One region of the Polaromonas sp. P4_F4 genome, then DNA from elsewhere that is predicted to be linked to it. Evidence: predicted binding sites of a transcription regulator. Region 1 holds the regulator's gene; the other holds the start of a gene.

Region 1 (9,615 bases):
GCCCAGGCAGTCCAGAACATCATCGACTGGGCGGGGCACGGACCGGCCGGCGCGCAGGTGCGCAGCGTGTCGGTGGTCGAGGTGGATGACACGCTGGTGACGGACGGGAAATTTCACATCCGGCCGACGGCTTAGTGCTGCTGATTCGCATGGCCCGGTTGCGCCGCGCGAATTTCAGCAGCCTGCCGGTCGCCGGCGCCGCCCGCGCAAACCGGCAGCAGCCAATCCCGCCGACTCAACCGATTTAGCCGATTTATGCCTGCGTTGCGGGCCGGCCCAGTGACACCCGTTTGCGCTCGGGCACCTGGCCGGTGAAGGCAAAGTCCACCTGAGGTGCGCGTCCGCTGACGATGTCGGCAATCGCCGCGCCCGAGCCGCAGGAGTGCGTCCAGCCCAGCGTGCCATGGCCGGTGTTGAGGAACAGGTTGCGGGTTTTGGAGGCGCCTATGTAGGGCACGTTGGATGGTGTGGCCGGGCGCAGGCCGGTCCAGTACTGCGCATTTTGCCCGTCGGTCATGTCGGGAAAGAGCTGGCGCACGCGCCGCACAATCGCCTCGCAGCGCACCAGGTTCAGGTCGGTGTTGTAGCCCCCCAGTTCGGCCGTGCCCGCAATGCGCAGGCGGTTGCCCAGGCGCGAGAACACCAGCTTGTACTCGTCGTCGGTGAGCGATACGTTGTAGGACGCGGCTTCGTTGATGACCGGCAGCGTGACGGAATAACCCTTGGCCGGGTAGATGCGCAAGGTCTGGCCCAGCAGCCTGGCCCACTGCGGGCTGTAGGCGCCCAGGCACATCACATAGGCGTCGGACTTCAGCTCGCTCACCACCCCTTCGGCGCTGGCAATCTGCACGCTGCTCAGGGTATCGCCCTCCTTGCGCGCGCCCACGATGCGGGTGTTGTACAGGAACTCCACGCCTTGCGCGGCGCACAGGGCTGCCAGCTGGCGGGTGAAGGCATGCGCATCACCCGATTCGTCGCTAGGCGTCATGCTGCCGCCGACGATTTGCGGGCGGCTGGCCGCCAGGGCGGGCTCGATGGCCACGCATTCGTCTGGCGTTTTCATGTCCAGCTCGCAGCCGTGCTCGCGCATCACGGCGGCCGGGCCCTGCGCATCGGCGTACTCCTGCTCGCTGGTGTAGAAGTGCAGGATGCCTTCGGTCTTTTGTTGGTAGTTGATGCCGGTGTCGGCGCGCAGCTTTTGCAGCGTGGCCCGGCTGTACAGGCCCAGGTTGACCATCTGCTTGATGTTGTGCCGGGTACGGCCCGGCGTGCACTGGCGCAAAAAGTCCAGGCCCCAGAGCCACTGGTTCAGGTCGGGGCGCAGGCGAAACAGCAGCGGCGCGTCTTCGCGCATCAGCCACTTCAGCACCTTCAGGGGCGCGCCCGGGTTGGCCCAGGGTTCGGCGTGGCTGACCGAAATCTGCCCGCCGTTGGCAAAGCTGGTTTCCAGGCCGGCGCCGGGCTGGCGGTCGACCACGGTGACCTCGTGGCCGGCCTGGCGCAAAAACCAGGCGGAGGTGATGCCGGTCACGCCGGCGCCCAATACGGTGACTTTCATGATGAAATTCCCAAGGAAAACAAGGCAACAGGCCAGCACGGATGCGCGCAGGCAGCTATGAAATCAATCGTGAATTTCAGGGCGGCAGCGTGCACCAGTGCTGGTGCCGCTCCCACTGTCCTTGGTACCTGAGAGATTCAGCCCGGTATCAGCAGGTGCTGATGGCCAGGATTTGCTCCTTCGGTGGCGGCAGCGTTGCGCTGCAGCTCTCTCCAGATTCGGCATGTTTCATTCAATACGGGGACCTGAGCGATCATGGGAGATTGCGCCTTCGGCGGCTGTTGCAGGGCAACAGCGCTCTCTTGAATGAAAGCAGATTCTCGCATATTGCCCAAGCGCTGGCCAGAAGCGCGGGGCCCACGCCCTAAAATCTCTCCATGCTTCAAATCAAACAAGACTTGCTGGACGCCCTGGGCCAGGCCCTCAAAACCATGGCGCCCGACAGTACCGTGGCGGCAGCCTTCGAGTCGCCCAAGGTGGCGGCCCATGGCGACTTTGCCTCCACCGCGGCCATGCAGCTGGCCAAACCGCTCAAGCTCAACCCGCGCCAGGTGGCGGAAAACCTGCGCGGGCTGCTGCTCCAGGCGCCCGCGTTTGCGCGCTGGGTGGACGCGATCGAAATTGCCGGCCCCGGTTTTCTCAATATCCGGCTCAAGCCCGAAGCCAAGCAGCAGGTGGTGCGGGAAGTGTTGCAGGGTGCAGACCAGTACGGCATGCAATTGGCCGACAGCCCGCATCGCATGATTGTGGAGTTCGTCTCGGCCAACCCGACCGGGCCGCTGCATGTGGGCCATGGCCGCCAGGCGGCGCTGGGCGATGCGATTTGCAACCTGTTTGACACGCAGGGCTGGGATGTGTGGCGCGAGTTCTATTACAACGACGCCGGCGTGCAGATCCAGACCCTGGCCACCAGCACGCAGGCGCGCGCCAAAGGCCTCAAACCGGGCGATGCCGGCTGGCCCGAGCCCGCCTACAACGGTGACTACATTGCCGACATCGCCAATGACTTTCTGGCCAAAAAGACCGTCAAGTCCGACGACCGGGAGTTCACCGCCAGCGGTGATGTCGAAGACATCGACTCGATCCGGCAGTTTGCCGTGGCCTATTTGCGCCATGAGCAGGACCTGGACCTGCGGGCCTTCTCGGTCAGGTTTGACAACTACTACCTCGAGTCCAGCCTGTACAGCTCGGGCCGTGTCGACAGCGCGGTGCAAAAGCTCAAGGACGCCGGTAAAACCTACGAGCAGGACGGCGCGCTGTGGCTCAAGTCGACCGACTACGGCGACGACAAAGACCGCGTGATGAAAAAGGGCGACGGCAGCTACACCTACTTTGTGCCGGACGTGGCCTACCACCTGGCCAAATGGGAGCGCGGTTTCAGCAAGGCCATCAACATCCAGGGCATGGACCACCACGGCACGATTGCCCGCGTGCGCGCCGGGCTGCAGGCCGCCAGCGCCGGCATTCCGCAGGGCTACCCCGACTACGTGCTGCACACCATGGTGCGCGTCGTGCGCCATGGCGAAGAGGTCAAGATCTCCAAGCGCGCCGGCAGCTATGTCACGCTGCGCGACCTGATCGAATGGACCAGCGCGGACGCCGTGCGCTTCTTTTTGCTCAGCCGCAAACCCGACACCGAGTACGTCTTTGATATCGACCTGGCGCTGGCAAAAAATAATGAAAACCCGGTGTACTACGTGCAATACGCCCATGCGCGCATCTGCTCGATTCTCGGCACTTGGGCCGCGCAGGGCGGCGATCAGGGCCAGCTGAAAAGCGTGGACCTGTCGGCACTGGTCAGCCCGCAAGCCCAGGCCCTGATGCTGCTGCTGGCCAAGTACCCCGACATGCTCAGCAACGCGGCCGCCGGTTTGGCGCCGCACGACGTGGCCTTTTATCTGCGCGAGCTGGCCGCCTGCTACCACAGCTATTACGACGTCGAGCGGATTCTGGTGGACGATGAAGCCGTCAAGCTGGCGCGCCTGGCGCTGGTCGCCGCGACGGCGCAGGTGCTGCACAATGGCCTCAAGGTGCTGGGCGTCAGTGCGCCCCACAAAATGTAGGCAACCATGAAGCACACACAGCGGAATTCAGAGCGAAATTCAGAGCGGGATTCAGAGGCAGGCAAGAAAATTGGGCAAGGTATGAGAAAACAACAAGGCGGAACCCTGCTGGGTCTGGTTATTGGCGCGCTGATCGGCCTGGGCGCCGCGCTGGCCGTGGCGGTCTACATCACCAAAGTGCCGGTGCCTTTCATGAACAAGAGCCAGTCGCGCAATCCCGACAGCGACGCCGCGGAAGCCAAAAAGAACCGGGACTGGAACCCGAATGCCCCGCTGGCGGGCAAAACGCCTGTGAAGCCGCTCCCTTCTGCTTCCAGCGCTTCCGGCGAACCCGGCATTGTGCCGGCCCCCGCCACGGCGACCGCGCCCAAGGCAGCTCCCGCGCCCCCGGCGAAGCCCGCCACCTCCGCGGATCCGCTGGGCGATCTCGCCAAGGCCAGGGCGGACGCCGCGCCCGCCGTCTCGGGCGTTGACCCGTTCAGTTATTTTGTCCAGGCCGGTGCATTCCGTACGCCAGAAGACGCGGAGCAGCAGCGCGCCAAGCTCATGCTGCTGGGCGTGCAGGCCAAGGTGAGTGAGCGCGAGCAGTCGGGCCGAACGGTGTACCGCGTGCGCGTTGGCCCCTTTGATAAAAAAGAAGACGCCGACAAGGTCAAGGAGCGGCTGGACGGCAACTCGATAGAAACGGCCCTCGTCAGGGTGCAGCGCTAGAGTGTGGTGTTGCACGCTATCCGGTACATAAAACCGTGTCTTTTTGCCCATGGCGGCGTTGCAAATCCTCGCAATAGTGGAACTATTGCTGTGGTTTGCGCCTTGCCCTGAACAAAAATCCATCGGTTTTATTTGTACCGTCAAGCATGCAACACCACACAGGGTGAACTTTTATGGGCGGGGGCGTACCAACCCCTGTACGAAACGGCCGGCCGGCTTGTTTTTTTCACTGAATAAGTAAGTGGCCGCTTTGCAAAATACCCCCACACAGACCCACAGACCAGGAAACCAGGAGAAAAATTGATGCAACGACGTGAGTTTTCGCTTTCAGCCGCTACCGTGGCAGCCGCCGCCACTTGGGGAGGCGTTGCGCTGCCCACAGCCGCGCAGGCTCAGGCCCGCGCCTTCAAGGAGGGAACGGATTATTTGACGCTGGGCAAACCCGCTCCCACCGACGTGCCTGCCGGCCAGGTCGAAGTGGTGGAATTTTTCTGGTACAGCTGCCCGCATTGCAACGCCTTTGAGCCGCAACTCGAGGCCTGGATCCAGAAAGCACCCAAAGACGTGACCGTCAGGCGCGTGCCGGTGGCCTTCCGTCCCGATTTTGAGCCGCAGCAGCGTCTTTTTTATGTGCTGGAAGCCATGGACAAGCTCAATGAACTGCACAAAAAGGTGTTCAACGCGATCCATATCGAGCGCCAGGCGCTGAACACGGCGGATCAGGTGGCGGCCTGGGCGGAGAAGCAGGGCCTGAGCAAGGCCAAGTTTGTCGAGCTGTACAACTCGTTTTCCGTCAGCACCAAGGCGCGCAAGGCCACCCAGTTGCAGGACACCTACGCGGTCGACGGCGTGCCGGCCCTGGGCGTCGGCGGGCGTTACTACACGTCTGGCCAGCTGGCCCAGACCATGGACAGGGCCCTGCAGGTCACCGATTACCTGATCGCGCAATCGCGCAAGGCCAAATAAGCGCACGGCAAGTCGAACGTCATATGCCAACGCCCGGCGTTGGCCCGAAAACCTGCCCACCCGTGGCGGGTTTTTTTATGGGCCCAATTCGCCCTCGCCGCCATTCCCGTAGCTGGCATGGCTACAATCACTCCAAACCAGCAGCAAGATTCGTGCCTTTATGAAACACCCCTTTTTTCCCTTGATCGTGCTGGCCGCACTGGCGGCCGGAGCGGTGTTTCCCGCCGCGGCCGAGCGGGCTGACCGCGACAAGCCGATGAATGCGGAGGCCGATGCCCTGCGTTACGACGACCTGAAACAAACCAGCGTGTTCACCGGCAATGTGGTGATCACCAAGGGCACCACCATTGTTCGGGGCGAGCGTGTGGATGTCAGCCAGGATCCCCAGGGCTACCAGCAGGCCGTTGCCGTGGCGGCCCCGGGCAAGCTGGCCTTTTACCGGAAAAAGCGCGACGGCGTGGACGAGTACATCGAAGGGGAAGGCGAGCGGATCGAATACGACAGCCGTGCCGATACCGTCAAATTCATCAAGCAGGCCGTGGTGCGGCGCTACAACGGCGCGACCCTGGTCGACGAAACGACCGGCTCCCTGATTGTTTATGACAACAACACCGATGTGTTCACTGTGGATGGGGGCGCGCAAAACCGCACGGCCACCAATCCCACGGGGCGGATTCGCGCCATGCTGTCGCCGCGCGGCGCCGCATCGGCTCCGCAGCCGCCGGCCGGACCCGCGCTCCGTTTGCGTCCCGGCACCACGCTGGGGCCATGACGGAAACCCGAAAAATGGACAGAACGGACAATCAAGCCGCGGATGCGGTGACTGACACATCGTCGGTCAATACCCCGGCAGTCAACAGCCCGGCGGCCAGTACCGCACCGCCCAGCCGCTTGGTGGCCCAGGGGCTGCAGAAATCCTATGGCAGCCGCAAGGTGGTGCAGGATGTCTCGCTGTCCGTGCAAAAAGGCGAGGTGGTGGGCCTGCTGGGCCCCAATGGCGCGGGAAAAACCACGTCGTTCTACATGATCGTGGGGCTGGTGCGTGCCGACGCGGGTGAGATCTCCATTGACGGCCAGTCGGTCGAGCACATGCCGATTCACCTGCGCGCCCGCCTTGGGCTGAGTTACCTGCCGCAGGAAGCGTCGATTTTTCGCAAGCTCACCGTCGAAGAAAATGTGCGCGCCGTGCTGGAGCTGCAGCTGGACGCCAGCGGCAAGCCGCTGGGCCGCGCAGACCTTGAAAAGCGGCTCGATGCGCTGCTGCAGGACTTGCGGGTCGATCATCTGCGCGACTCGCCGGCGCCGGCGCTGTCAGGGGGCGAGCGCCGCCGCGTCGAGATTGCGCGTGCCCTGGCGACGCAGCCGCGGTTCATCCTGCTCGACGAGCCTTTTGCCGGCATTGACCCGATCGCCGTGATCGAAATCCAGCGCATCATCGGTTTCCTGAAGTCGCGCGGCATTGGCGTGCTGATCACCGACCACAATGTCCGCGAAACGCTGGGCATTTGCGACCATGCCTACATCATCAGTGACGGCCATGTGCTGGCGACCGGCACCCCTTCCGAGATTGTGAACAATGCCGATGTACGCCGCGTTTACCTCGGTGAACACTTCAGAATGTGATGGCTCCCCCCCGTTGTCGCTCACTGCGTGTAGCTCCCTCCCCCCTGCAGGGGGCGGCGCCTGCGCCCCGGCAAAGCCGGTTGCGCGGCCCCCGCTTGGTTAATACATCCCAACTCGCTTTGTCGTGCGCTTAGGGATGTCATGAAACAAGGCCTGTCCCTCCGCGTTTCGCAGCATTTGGCTCTCACGCCCCAGCTGCAGCAGTCGATTCGCCTGTTGCAGCTGTCCACCCTTGAGCTGAGTCAGGAAGTCGAGCAGATGCTCGATGAAAATCCGTTCCTGGAAGTGTCGGAAGAAGCCGCGCCACGCGAGGAATTTGGCCTGGAGAATGCCGACACGCCGGTCAGCCAGGACAGCCGGGAGTTTGAGTTTGCTGGTGATTCAGTAGCAGGAAGCCCTGATGAACCAAGGGTTGCAAGCCAAAACGATGTAGATACAGGGCCCGAGATCAGCTCCGAGGCCAAGCTGGAAGAAAGCTGGGAAGGCGACGGCACGGTGGAGTCGGCGCCGGACGACAGCGAATGGGGCGGCGACGCGCCGGCCCGCAAAAACAATGTGGACGACAGCGAGGCCGAGGCTTCCGACCTGGCCCGCAGCCATGAGTCGCTGCAGGACCATTTGCACCGCCAGTCGCTCGGCCTGCGCCTGTCGGAGGAAGACCAGGCGGCGCTGCATTTCCTGATCGAGTCGCTCAATGACGACGGCTACCTCGAAGACAGTCTCGCGTCACTGGCCGCCGGCCTGGCGGGCGACGACCTTGAGCAGGCGGAAGAGCTGGAACAGCACTTTGCCATGGCCCTGAAGCTGCTGCAGCACATGGAGCCCGCTGGCGTCGGCGCCCGCAACCTGGCCGAGTGTCTCGGCCTGCAGCTGCTCGACTGCAAGGACTGCGACGAGACCCGCGCAGCGATCGCCATGTGCAAGCAGCCCATGGAACTGCTGGCCAAGCGGGATATGAAGCGCCTGTCCTACCTGTGCGGGTTTCCGGAGAGCGTGATCAGGGGCGCCATCGCCGTGATCGGCCGGCTGGATCCCAAGCCCGGACGGCGGTTTGTCAACGTCGAGCGCAACCTCATCGTGCCCGACGTGATCGTCATCAAATCGGGCCGCGGCTTCAAGGTCTCCCTCAACAGCGAGGTCATGCCTCGTCTGCGCGTGCACGACATCTATGCCAATGCGCTGAAGCAGCACAAGGGCCAGAACGGGCAGGCCTTGCAGCAGCGCTTGCAGGAAGCGCGCTGGTTCATCAAAAACATCCAGCAGCGCTTTGACACCATCCTGCGCGTGAGCAGTGCGATTGTGGAGCGGCAAAAGAATTTCTTCACCCACGGCGAGCTGGCCATGCGTCCGCTGGTGCTGCGCGAAATTGCCGACGAACTGGGCCTGCACGAGTCCACCATCTCGCGTGTCACCACGGCCAAGTACATGAGCACGCCGTTCGGCACCTTCGAGCTCAAGTACTTTTTCGGCTCCGCGCTGGGCACCGAGACCGGCGGCAACGCGTCGAGCACGGCGGTGCGCGCCCTCATCAAGCAGTTTGTCTCGTCCGAGAGCCTGAAAAAGCCGCTCAGCGACAACCAGATTTCCGAAATGCTCAAGGAGCAGGGCATTGAATGCGCGCGCCGCACCGTGGCCAAGTACCGCGAGGCTTTGCGCATCGCGCCTGCCAACCTGCGAAAGTCGCTTTGAATGTAGCCCCCACGGTCGCCCACTGCGTGTGGCTCCCTGCCCCCCGGGGGGGCCGCTGCGCCTGCGGTCTGGCAAAGCCAGCCGCGGCCCCTGCTTGAAAAGAAGCCCGTCACCCAGCCAGCCGCAAACCTTCATTCATGAACCAACTTCAACTCTTTTTACCCTGCGCCGCCGGCGTCGAGGCCTTGCTGGCCAGCGAGGTCAAACGCATCACCGGCATCGAAGGCAAGGCCTGGCGCGCCGGCGTGCAGCTGCAGGGCTCCTGGCGCGACGCGCTGCAGCTCAACCTGCACAGCCGCCTGGCTCAGCGGGTGCTGATCGAGCTGCAGCACAACCAGTACCGCAGCGAGCAGGACCTCTACAACGCGGCAGCCAGCGTCGCATGGGAAATCTGGTTCACGCCGAAGCAGACCTTCAAGGTCGAGATCACTGCGCAGCACAGCCCGCTGACCAGCCTGAACTTTGCGGCACTCAAGGTCAAGGACGCCATTGCCGACCGCTTCCGCGCCAAGTACGAGGTGCGCCCCGATGTGGACACGCGCTGGCCCGACGTGCGCGTGTATGTGCACCTGACGACAGACACGGCGACCATCTACATCGACACCTCGGGCGAGCCGCTCTTCAAGCGCGGCTGGCGCGAAGACAAGGGAGACGCCCCCCTGAAGGAAACACTGGCCGCCGCCATGATTGCCGCCAGCGGCTGGGACCAGCAGTGCAAAGAGGGTGTGCCGCTGTACGACCCGTGCTGCGGCTCCGGCACCATCGTGATCGAGGCGGCGCAGATTGCCTGCAACATCGCGCCCGGCATCAACCGCCGCTTTGCCTTTCAGAAATATTTGCCCTTCCAGGCTCACGTGTGGGAGGGACTGCTCGACCAGGCCGAGGCGGCCATCACGGAGCCGACGGCACCGGTGTTTGGCAGCGATGTGTCGTTCCGCATGGTGGATTTTGCCGAGCGTAATGCCGAGCGCGCGGGCGTGGCCAACGCCGTGCAGCTGCGCGGCG
Region 2 (9,615 bases), on a different contig from region 1:
ACAGGCGCTCGCGCACGGCCGATGCTGCACTCTTGAGGGCTCGCAGGTTGTAGCCCACGCTGGCGACTTGCCCGGTGTCGGCCAGGCCGGCAATCAGGGCGCGTTCAAAGACGCGCCGCGCCTGCGTCGCGGGCGGCACGGTATCGAGCACCAGGGCATTGGTCACCGCCATGCGGGTCAGCCAGTCCAGCAGTGGCTGCGAGGTCTGGTCTTCGCCGCCCAGGCACTGCAGGGTTAGCTGGGCCAGCCGCGTGGAGTTCTCGGCGCGCTCGGTATAACGGCCCAGCCAGAACAGGTTCTCGGCCGCCCGGCTGGTCACGGGCGGGCGGTGGCGCAGCGGGGCTGTGGCCCAGGCGGGTGCGGGGTGCTCTGCGCGCTGCCCCGCCGTGCTGTCGGCAGGGGGGGGGGAGGTGGTGGTGGTGGCTGCGCCGGAGGGCTCGCCCAGCACCCACACATCGGCGCTGCTGCCACCGTGCTGCATCGAAGCCATGTTTTCGTTTTTGCCGGCGAGCCGCGCCAGTCCACCGGGCAGTACCTGCCAGGAGCCCGCGCCGTCGGCGACCGCAAACACGCGCAGCATCGCCGAACGTGGCGCCACGCGTTCACCCTGCCAGGTGGGTGTTTGCGACAGCGGCAGGTAGGCCTGCACGGTGTAATCCTCGCCGCGCCGGACAATGCGGCCGGCCCATTCGTCGAGTTCGCGGCGAGACAGGGTGTGCCCGATGACGGATGCCATGCCAGAGCCGGCATGGGTGGGCTTGATCACGCAATCCTTGAGCTGGCTCAGCACGTCCCGCATGACGGCCTGCTCGCCACACCACCAGGTGGCCAGCGAAGGCAGGGCCAGTGTTTCACCGAGCAGGTGCTGCGAGAGTGCGGGCAGGAAACCGAGCAGGGCGCTGGACTCCAGAAAGGCCGAGCCCGGGGTGTTGACCACCAGCACGTTGCCTGCACGAATGACCTGCAGCAAGCCGGGCACGCCCAGGGTGGAGTCGGAACGCAGCTCCAGCGGATCCAGGAATTCGTCATCGAGCCGCTTGAGCAGGCCATGCACAGGCTCCAGGCCGCGCAGGGTTTTGAGGTACAGCTTGTCATCGCGTACCAGCAGGTCGTTGCCCTCCACCAGCGTCAGCCCCAGAAAGCGGGCCAGGTAGGCGTGCTCAAAATAGGTTTCGTTGTAGGGGCCCGGCGTCAGCAGAACCACCCGGCTTTCCTCGTTGCCCTCATTGGCGGGGCTCATCGCCTTGAGCCCGTCCACCAGTGCCTTGTACGAGGCGGCCAGCCGCTGCACCTTCATCTCCCGAAAGGCTTCCGGAAACAGCAGGGAGATGGTCAGCCGGTTTTCCAGCAGGTAGCCCAGGCCCGAGGGCGCCTGCGTGCGTTGGGACACTACCGACCAACGCCCATCCGGGCCGTGGCCGATGTCGAAGGCCGCGATGTGCAGGTGGGTACCACCAGCGGGCTTGACGCCCTGCATGCCGCGCAGGTAGCCGGGGTTGCCGTGCACCAGCGCGCTGGGCAGCAAGCCCTTTGAAAGCAGTTCCTGCGGGCCGTAGATGTCGGCCATCACGCGGTCCAGCAATCGGGCGCGTTGCTGGATGCCAGCTTCAATCACGGCCCAGTCCGCAGCCGACACCATCATCGGAAAAAGGTCCAGCGACCAGGGCCGCTGCGGCCCGTTGGCATCGGCGTAAACGTTGTAGGTCACGCCGTTGTCGCGGATCTGGCGCCGCAGATTGGCGGTGCGGTGGTTCAGGTCGTAGAAACCGTCAGTGCCCAGGAAGTCGAAGAAGTTTGCCCATTCGGCTGACAAGGGCCCCTCACTCGAACTCGAACCCGGGCGGGCCGCTGCCGGGCTGGTCTCGTTGGTCGCGTGGGTCTCTGGCGCAGTGTCTCGGCCGCCCCGGGAGCCGGCAGCAAGCTGCAAAGGCGGGACGCTCGCCAAAGGCGGCTCCGCAGCCGCCGGGCCGCGCGAGACGCTCCCGCGCAACTCGTCAAAGTGGCCGGGCGCAGCCGCGGGCGCCAGCGCAGCAGCCAGCGTACGGGGCTCTTCGAGCGCCTGGGCGGCAAAAAGTGACGGAGTGTTATTTTCCACGTTCCCCAAGTATGCCTTCGGCCCATCCCCCCAAGGGCTCAAAGCGGCAGCAAGCCGCCGTTAAACCGCTGATTTTTGAGCCGAATCGTGCAATTGTTGCACTCATAAGACAGCGATCTCCCGGCGCTCAACCCCGGAAAATTGCCTAACGCAGATCCATCGTGAAGGGAAATTCCCGGCTCGGCTGAACTGGCCTGACCTGCATCTTGCCAGGGGTATGGCCCATGCGGAAAAACCGGGTCAGGCGGCGGCTTTCGGCCTCATAGGAGTTGACTGGCAGCGTGTCGTAGCTGAGCCCGCCGGGATGGGCGACATGGTACTGGCAACCCCCCAGCGAGCGCTCCATCCAGGTGTCGACGATGTCGAAAGTCAGCGGCGCATGCACGCCGATCGACGGGTGCAGGGCCGACGGTGGATTCCAGGCCTTGTAGCGCACACCGGCCACGTATTCGCCGACCCGCCCGGTGCTCTGGAGCGGCAGGGCACGGCCGTTGACGGTGATGACGTGGCGGTTATCGTTCAGGCCCGTCACATGGACTTCCACGCGTTCGAGCGAGGAGTCGACATAGCGCACGGTGCCGCCCGCCGAACCTTCCTCGCCCATCACATGCCAGGGCTCCAGCGCACTGCGCAGCGTCAGCTCGATGCTGTTTGCCGCCACCTGGCCAATCAGCGGGAAGCGGAATTCGAAATGTGGTTCGAACCAGGCCATGTCAAAGGGGTAGCCGGCCTCCACCAGCTCGGTCAGCACGTCGGCAAAATCCATGCGGATAAAACTGGGCAGCAGGAAGCGGTCGTGCAGTTCGGTGCCCCAGCGCGTGACGCGGCCGTGGTAGGGGGTTTTCCAGAAGCGTGCCACGAGGGCGCGCAGCAGCAACTGCTGGGCGATGCTCATGCGGGCATGGGGCGGCATTTCAAAGGCGCGCAGTTCCAGCAGGCCCAGCCGTCCGGTCGAGGAATCCGGCGAGTACATCTTGTCGATACAGAACTCGCTGCGGTGCGTGTTGCCCGTCACATCCACCAGGATATTGCGCAGCGTCCGGTCGACCAGCCAGGGCGGCATGTTGGCGCCGTATTTCTGTCGGTTGTTGCGGATTTCACGCAGGGCGATTTCAAGCTCGTACAACTGGTCGTTGCGTGCCTCATCCACGCGCGGTGCCTGGCTGGTGGGGCCGATGAACATGCCCGAAAACAGGTAGCTCAACGAGGGGTGGTTGTGCCAGTAGGCGATCAGGCTGCCCAGCACTTCCGGTTTGCGCAGGAAGGGGCTGTCAGCGGGGGTGGCGCCACCCAGCACAAAGTGGTTGCCGCCGCCGGTGCCGGTGTGCCGGCCATCGGTCATGAATTTTTCGGCCGACAGCCGGGTTTCATGGGCAATCTTGTAGAGGAATTCGGTGTGCTCCACCAGCTCGCCCCAGTGGTAGGCGGGGTGGATGTTGACTTCGATCACGCCCGGGTCGGGTGTGACCTGCAGCATTTTCAGGCGTGGGTCGCGCGGCGGCGGGTAGCCCTCCAGCACGATGCTGACGCCCAGCGTTTGCGCGGTCGCTTCCACGGCTGCGAGCAGGTCCAGGTAGTCCTCCAGCCGCTCCATGGGGGGCATGAACACGTAGAGGGCACCGGTTTCGCCGCTCTTGCTTTTGTTGGCCTTGCTGTCAGGGTCGGCCCTGGGTTTGTCTTTTGCCTTATCCGGATCTTTCGGGTCCTTCGGGCCATTGGCCCGAGCGGGGTCGCGGACCTCGACGCACAGCGCGGTGCGCGTCAGCCAGCCGGCAGACTCGAAGGCTTTGGGCGCACGCTGCTCGTTGGCAGGAGGTGGCACGTGGCTTGACGGAGCGGCCGTGCTGGTGCCGCCGGTGCCACCACCCATGCTGCTGTCGCCGGTGGGGCGAAACTGCAGGATGCGACTGGCCTGCGTCAGTGCCGCATTGCCCGTCATGTAGCGCGCCATGTACTGCGCCAGTGCGCTTGCACTGCTGCCAGCAGGAGGGGGCGAGGCCTGCGAGACAGCCGCAGGCGCCGGCTGCGGAGCGCCCCGCGCCACCGCTGCCGCTGCGTTGTAGCGTGCGGCCAGCACCGATGTCGATGGTAAGTCCTGGCGCGGCGCAAACGGGTCGGCCTCGATCATGTAGGGGTAGTCGGTTTTGGAAACCCAGGGCACCGAATCAAGCGGCAGGCGGTAACCCATGGGTGAGTCGCCCGGCATCAGGTACATGCGCTCATCGCGGAAGAACCATGGACCGGTGGACCATTTGGGCCCGGCCAGGGCTGGCGAGGCAGCCTCCTTCGCCTTCAGCGGCAGCACATAACCCACCACGGAGTCCAGCCCCTGCATGAAGACGCGACGCAAACGCTCCCGTTCCATGGCGTCATCCAGGCGGGAGTCAAAGGGGTCGACGTTGACCGGCAGGCGCCGCTCGCGCCACAGGTAGTACCAGGTGTCTTCATAGCCCGGCGTGATGTAGTTCGTGGCCAGGCCCAGCTTGCCCGCCAGGGTCTTGATGAAACGCTGCGCATCTGCGCTCGTGTATTGGCAGGGTTTGCGTTCATCGGCAAACAGGGCCGGGTTTTGCCAGATCGGCTGACCGTCCCTGCGCCAGAAAATACTCAGCGCCCAGCGTGGCAATTGCTCGCCGGGATACCACTTGCCCTGCCCGAAATGCAGAAAACCGCCCTCGCCATATTCGGCACGCAGCTTTTGCACCAGCTCGGTGGCATAGCCGCGCTTGGTGGGGCCCAGGGCGTCGATGTTCCATTCCGCAGCATCGCGGTCCGTGGTGGCCACAAAGGTGGGCTCGCCGCCCATCGTGAGCCGCACGTCGCCGGCCACCAGGTCTTTGTCCACCGCCTCGCCCAGCGCCAGCACGTCGGCCCATTGCGCTTCGGTGTAGGGCTGGGTGACGCGCGGTGATTCGTAAATCCGCTGCACCGCCATGTGATGCTCAAACTCCACCTCGCATTTGTCCACGCCGCCTTCCACGGGGGCGGCACTGGACGGTTCTGGCGTGCAGGCCAGCGGGATGTGGCCTTCGCCCGCCATCAGGCCCGACGTTGGGTCCAGCCCCACCCAGCCGGCACCGGGCAGGAATACTTCGCACCAGGCGTGCAGATCGGTGAAGTCGGTCTCCGCGCCGCTGGGACCGTCAATCGCCTTGACGTCGGCCTTGAGCTGGATCAGGTAGCCCGACACAAAGCGCGCGGCCAGACCCATGTGCCGCAGCAGCTGCACCAGCAACCAGCCGGTGTCGCGGCAGGAGCCGCAGGCCAGCTGCAGGGTTTCTTCAGGCGTTTGCACGCCGGGCTCCATGCGGATGGAGTACTGGATGTCGGACTGCAGGCGCTGGTTGAGGCCGACCAGGAAGTCGATGGTCCGCTTGGGACTCAGGTCGGTCTGCTCAAGATAGCGCTTGAACAGCGGCGTGGCGGTCTGGGTCGCCAGGTAGGGCGCCAGTTCCTGCTTCTGGCTGGCGCTGTAGTTAAAAGGAAATTCCTCGGCGCTGGGCTCCAGAAAGAAATCAAAGGGGTTGAACACCGCCATCTCGACGACCAGGTCCACCGTGACCTTGAATTCACGGGTGGGATCCGGAAACACCAGCCGGGCCTGGTAATTGGCAAACGGGTCCTGTTGCCAGTTGATGAAATGTTTGGCCGGCTCGATGTTGAGGGAGTAGGACAGTACGCGGGGCCGGCTGTGCGGCGCAGGCCGCAGGCGCACGACCTGGGGGCCCAGTTTCACCGGGCGGTCGTATTTGTAATGGGTGATGTGGCTCAGTGCAACGTGGATCGACAAGGCAGCCTCGCTTTTTTAAATTAGGGCATCGGTGCGCAACAGCGCCAATCAAAACACAAAATGAGCGGGTCGCCACATCGGGCGACCCCTCGGGACAGCTTACTCCGCTTCGGCTACATTTCTGCAAGCAAGAGCTGCGCCAAACAGGCTTTGTCGGCTTTTTGCCTCGCCCGGCCGTTGAGCACGCAGCCATTGCATCGAATAAATCGAGCAATAACAAGTAACAAGTGGGGAGGGCGGCTGTGGGCGACCGCATTTTGGCCGGGCCATGGGCAGCTTCCATGGGGCCTGGCCTTGTTTTTGGCGGGTTCATCATCGGGGTTGCCCTGCAATTGCAGCAGCCCGGTTTGTGGACGGGTGGCGTGTATGCCGCGTCGGCGGCGCTGGCGGCGTTCGCTGGGCTGGTGATGGGCGGCTTGTGGCGCAGGGCCGGTCGCGCCTCGACTCTGAACAGGAGGGGTTGGCGCGGCGCCGGCCTGGCTGCGCTGGTGCTCGCTGCCTTGCTGGGCTTTACCCTGACGGGATGGCGGGCCACCGTGTTTCAGTCAACGGCACTCGACCCCGCGCTGGAGGGACGTGATATTGCCGTGACAGGCGTGGTCCTGGCCATGCCGCAACCCGCCGAAGACGGCTTGCGCTTTCGTCTGGGTATTGAATCGGCCCGCCTGAACGGGCAAACCGTCACCCTCCCGCCGCAAATTTTGCTCGGCTGGTATACCGGCTTCGGGATACGGGAGGCCAGGGCACTCCCGGCCGAAAGTGCTGATCCGTCTGAAATTGCGCTGGAGTTGCAGCGCCAGCCGCCCACCGGCTTGCATGGCCTGCGCGCCGGCGAGCGCTGGCAAATGACGGTGCGGCTCAAGGCGCCGCACGGCAACAGCAACCCGCACGGGTTCGACTACGAGCTCTGGCTCTGGGAGCAGGGCATTCAGGCCACCGGCTATGTGCGGGCCGGGCCGCACGATGCGCCGCCTCTGCGGCTTTCCGGTAGTTGGGAGCATCCGGTGGAGCGCGCCCGACAGGCGGCGCGTGAAGCGATTTTCCAGCGCATCGACAACCGGCAGCTGGCCGGTGTCGTGGCCGCCCTGGTGGTGGGTGACCAAAATGCCATCGAGCGCGCTGACTGGGATGTCTTTCGCGCCACGGGTGTTGCCCATTTGATGAGCATTTCGGGCCTGCATATCACCATGTTCGCCTGGCTTGCCTCCCTGCTCCTGAGCGGCCTCTGGCGGCGCTCCGTCGGGCTGACGCCCCGGCTCTGCCTGGCGTTGCCGGCCATCAGCGCCGGGGCCTGGGGCGGCCTTTTTCTGGCGGCCCTGTACGCACTGTTTTCAGGCTGGGGCGTGCCGGCACAACGAACCATTTGGATGCTGGCGACGGTGGTGTTGCTGCGGCAAAGCGGCAGGCAGTGGCCCTGGCTGCAAACCTGGCTGCTGGCCATGGCCGTAGTGGTGGCGCTGGACCCCTGGGCGCTGATGCAGGCCGGTTTCTGGCTGTCGTTTGTGGCGGTGGGCGTGCTGTTTGCTACAACCCCAGGCACATCTGGTAGCCGTGATCCAACGGGCGACAGCCAGTTTCTTTCCGGAAAGGTGGCGCAGGGCGGGCGGGTGCCGCGGCTGCTGGCAAAACCGGCGGCCGGGCTGCTGCGTGCCGCCCGGGAGCAATGGGTGGTCACGCTGGCGCTCACGCCCTTGTCGCTGCTGCTGTTCAACCAGGTGTCACTGGTGGGCCTGCTGGCCAACGCGGTGGCTATTCCCTGGGTGACGCTGGTCGTGACGCCGCTGGCCATGCTGGGCGTGCTGTGGGCACCCCTGTGGGATGCGGCGGCGTGGGCGGTGGGCCTGCTGACGGTGTTTTTGCAATGGCTGGCCGGCTGGTCGCTGGCATCCGTCAGCGTGGCTGCCGCGCCGCTATGGTGCGCCGCCTTCGGCGTACTAGGGGGCATTTTGCTGGCACTGCGTCTGCCGTGGCACTGGCGCGTGCTGGGCATTCCCCTGATGCTGCCAGTCCTGTTATGGCAACCGGCGCGGGTTGCACCGGGACAGTTTGAATTGCTGGCGGCGGACATCGGACAGGGCAATGCGGTGCTGGTGCGCACGGCCACCCATTCCCTGCTGTATGACACCGGCCCGCGTTTTTCGCGTGAGAGCGATGCCGGGCACCGCGTGCTGGTTCCGCTGCTGCGGGCCCTCGGCGAGCGGCTGGACATGCTGATGCTCAGCCACCGCGACATCGACCACATTGGCGGTGCACCGGCCGTGCTGGCCATGCAGCCGCAGGCGAACCTGCTCAGCTCCATTGAAGACAGCCATGAGTTGCAGGCGCTGCGCAAATCGGCCCGCTGTACGGCGGGCCAGCGCTGGGTCTGGGACGCGGTGACTTTCGAGGTGCTGCACCCGGTGGCCGCCGACTACGAGGCGGCAAACAAATCCAATGCCATGAGCTGCGTGTTGCGCGTGTCCAATGGCGCGCAGACCGCCTTGCTGGCGGGCGATATCGAGTCCGCCCAGGAGTTCAGGCTGGCCGGCAGCGCCAGCCCGCTCAACCCCGCCAGCCTGAAGGCCGACTTTTTGCTGGTACCGCATCATGGCAGCAAGACATCGTCGAGCGCCCCCTTCCTCGACGCTGTCCAGCCCCGGCTTGCGGTGGCGCAGGCGGGTTACCGCAACCGCTTTGGCCATCCGGTGGAGTCGGTGGTGGCGCGCTACAGCGAGCGCGGCATCAGGTTGCTCAGGTCGCCGCAGTGCGGCGCCGCCACCTGGCAGAGCCTGAAACCGGCGGACATCGCGTGCCAGCGGCAAGAAGGCCGGCACTACTGGCATCATGTGCCTGAGCCATAAAGAAAAAGAGGAAGGAAAAAAGGAGGAGAAAAGGAGAGGAAAGAAGTGGAAAGAAGAGAAAAAAGAAAAGTGCGATGTGGCACCTGATTCACCAATCTGGCGCATAACTTGCTAAGCTAGTCATCACTACGCCATGCGTAAACCTTGCTGGAGACCAAGCCAATGAGCCGACCCATGTTTGACGAGATGAACACAACGGAGTCCAGCGTCCGTGATCATTACCAGGGCTACCAGCGTTGGCTGGCCAAACAGCCCCCCGAAGTGATGGAGGCGCGCCGCGCCGAAGCCGAGATGATTTTTCGCCGCGTCGGCATCACCTTTGCCGTGTATGGCGCCAAGGACGAGGACGGCGCGGGTACCGAGCGGTTGATTCCGTTTGACCTGATTCCCCGGATCATTCCGGCCCACGAATGGGCCAGCATGGAAAAGGGGCTGGTGCAGCGCGTCACGGCGCTGAACCGCTTCATCCACGACGTCTATCACGGCCAGGAAATCATCAAGGCCGGCGTGATTCCGTCCGAGCAGATTTTCCAGAATGCCCAGTTTCGCCCCGAGATGATGGGTGTCGATGTGCCCGGCAACATTTACTCCCACATCAGCGGCATCGACATCGTGCGCGCACCCAATGCGCAAGGCGAAGGCGAGTACTACGTGCTCGAGGACAACCTGCGGGTTCCCAGCGGTGTGAGCTACATGCTGGAAGACCGCAAGATGATGATGCGGCTTTTCCCCGAACTCTTCAGCGAGAACCGCGTGGCGCCGGTGGCCCACTACCCCGATCTCTTGCTGGAGACGCTCCGGGCGATGGCTCCGCCCGCCACGGCCGAGCCGACGGTCGTGGTGCTCACGCCCGGCATGTACAACTCGGCCTATTTTGAACACGCCTTTCT

The links. Region 1 encodes sigma-54, which starts transcription at its own class of promoters, with help from an activator protein. Its sites were predicted from a motif close to TGGCANGNAANCTGCTTT; they were not measured.
Region 2: AC1DUR_RS08405 (transglutaminase family protein) is a predicted target of sigma-54. The motif match lies at 6,010-6,027, and genes of this name have one in related genera.

The regions. Positions count from the first base shown of each region.
Region 1 is NZ_JBFUJO010000008.1:43,008-52,622, reverse strand. Features, by position in the region: gene AC1DUR_RS10725 (acylphosphatase) at 1-135, shown strand, start outside; gene AC1DUR_RS10720 (D-amino acid dehydrogenase) at 254-1,558, opposite strand; glycine riboswitch at 1,782-1,873, opposite strand; gene argS (arginine--tRNA ligase) at 1,936-3,621, shown strand; gene AC1DUR_RS10710 (SPOR domain-containing protein) at 3,703-4,332, shown strand; gene AC1DUR_RS10705 (thiol:disulfide interchange protein DsbA/DsbL) at 4,636-5,298, shown strand; gene lptA (lipopolysaccharide transport periplasmic protein LptA) at 5,459-6,070, shown strand; gene lptB (LPS export ABC transporter ATP-binding protein) at 6,085-6,921, shown strand; gene AC1DUR_RS10690 (RNA polymerase factor sigma-54) at 7,063-8,610, shown strand; gene AC1DUR_RS10685 (THUMP domain-containing class I SAM-dependent RNA methyltransferase) at 8,748-9,615, shown strand, end outside.
Region 2 is NZ_JBFUJO010000006.1:10,813-20,427, reverse strand. Features, by position in the region: gene AC1DUR_RS08410 (circularly permuted type 2 ATP-grasp protein) at 1-2,095, opposite strand, end outside; gene AC1DUR_RS08405 (transglutaminase family protein) at 2,241-5,885, opposite strand; gene AC1DUR_RS08400 (DNA internalization-related competence protein ComEC/Rec2) at 6,167-8,725, shown strand; gene AC1DUR_RS08395 (circularly permuted type 2 ATP-grasp protein) at 8,888-9,615, shown strand, end outside.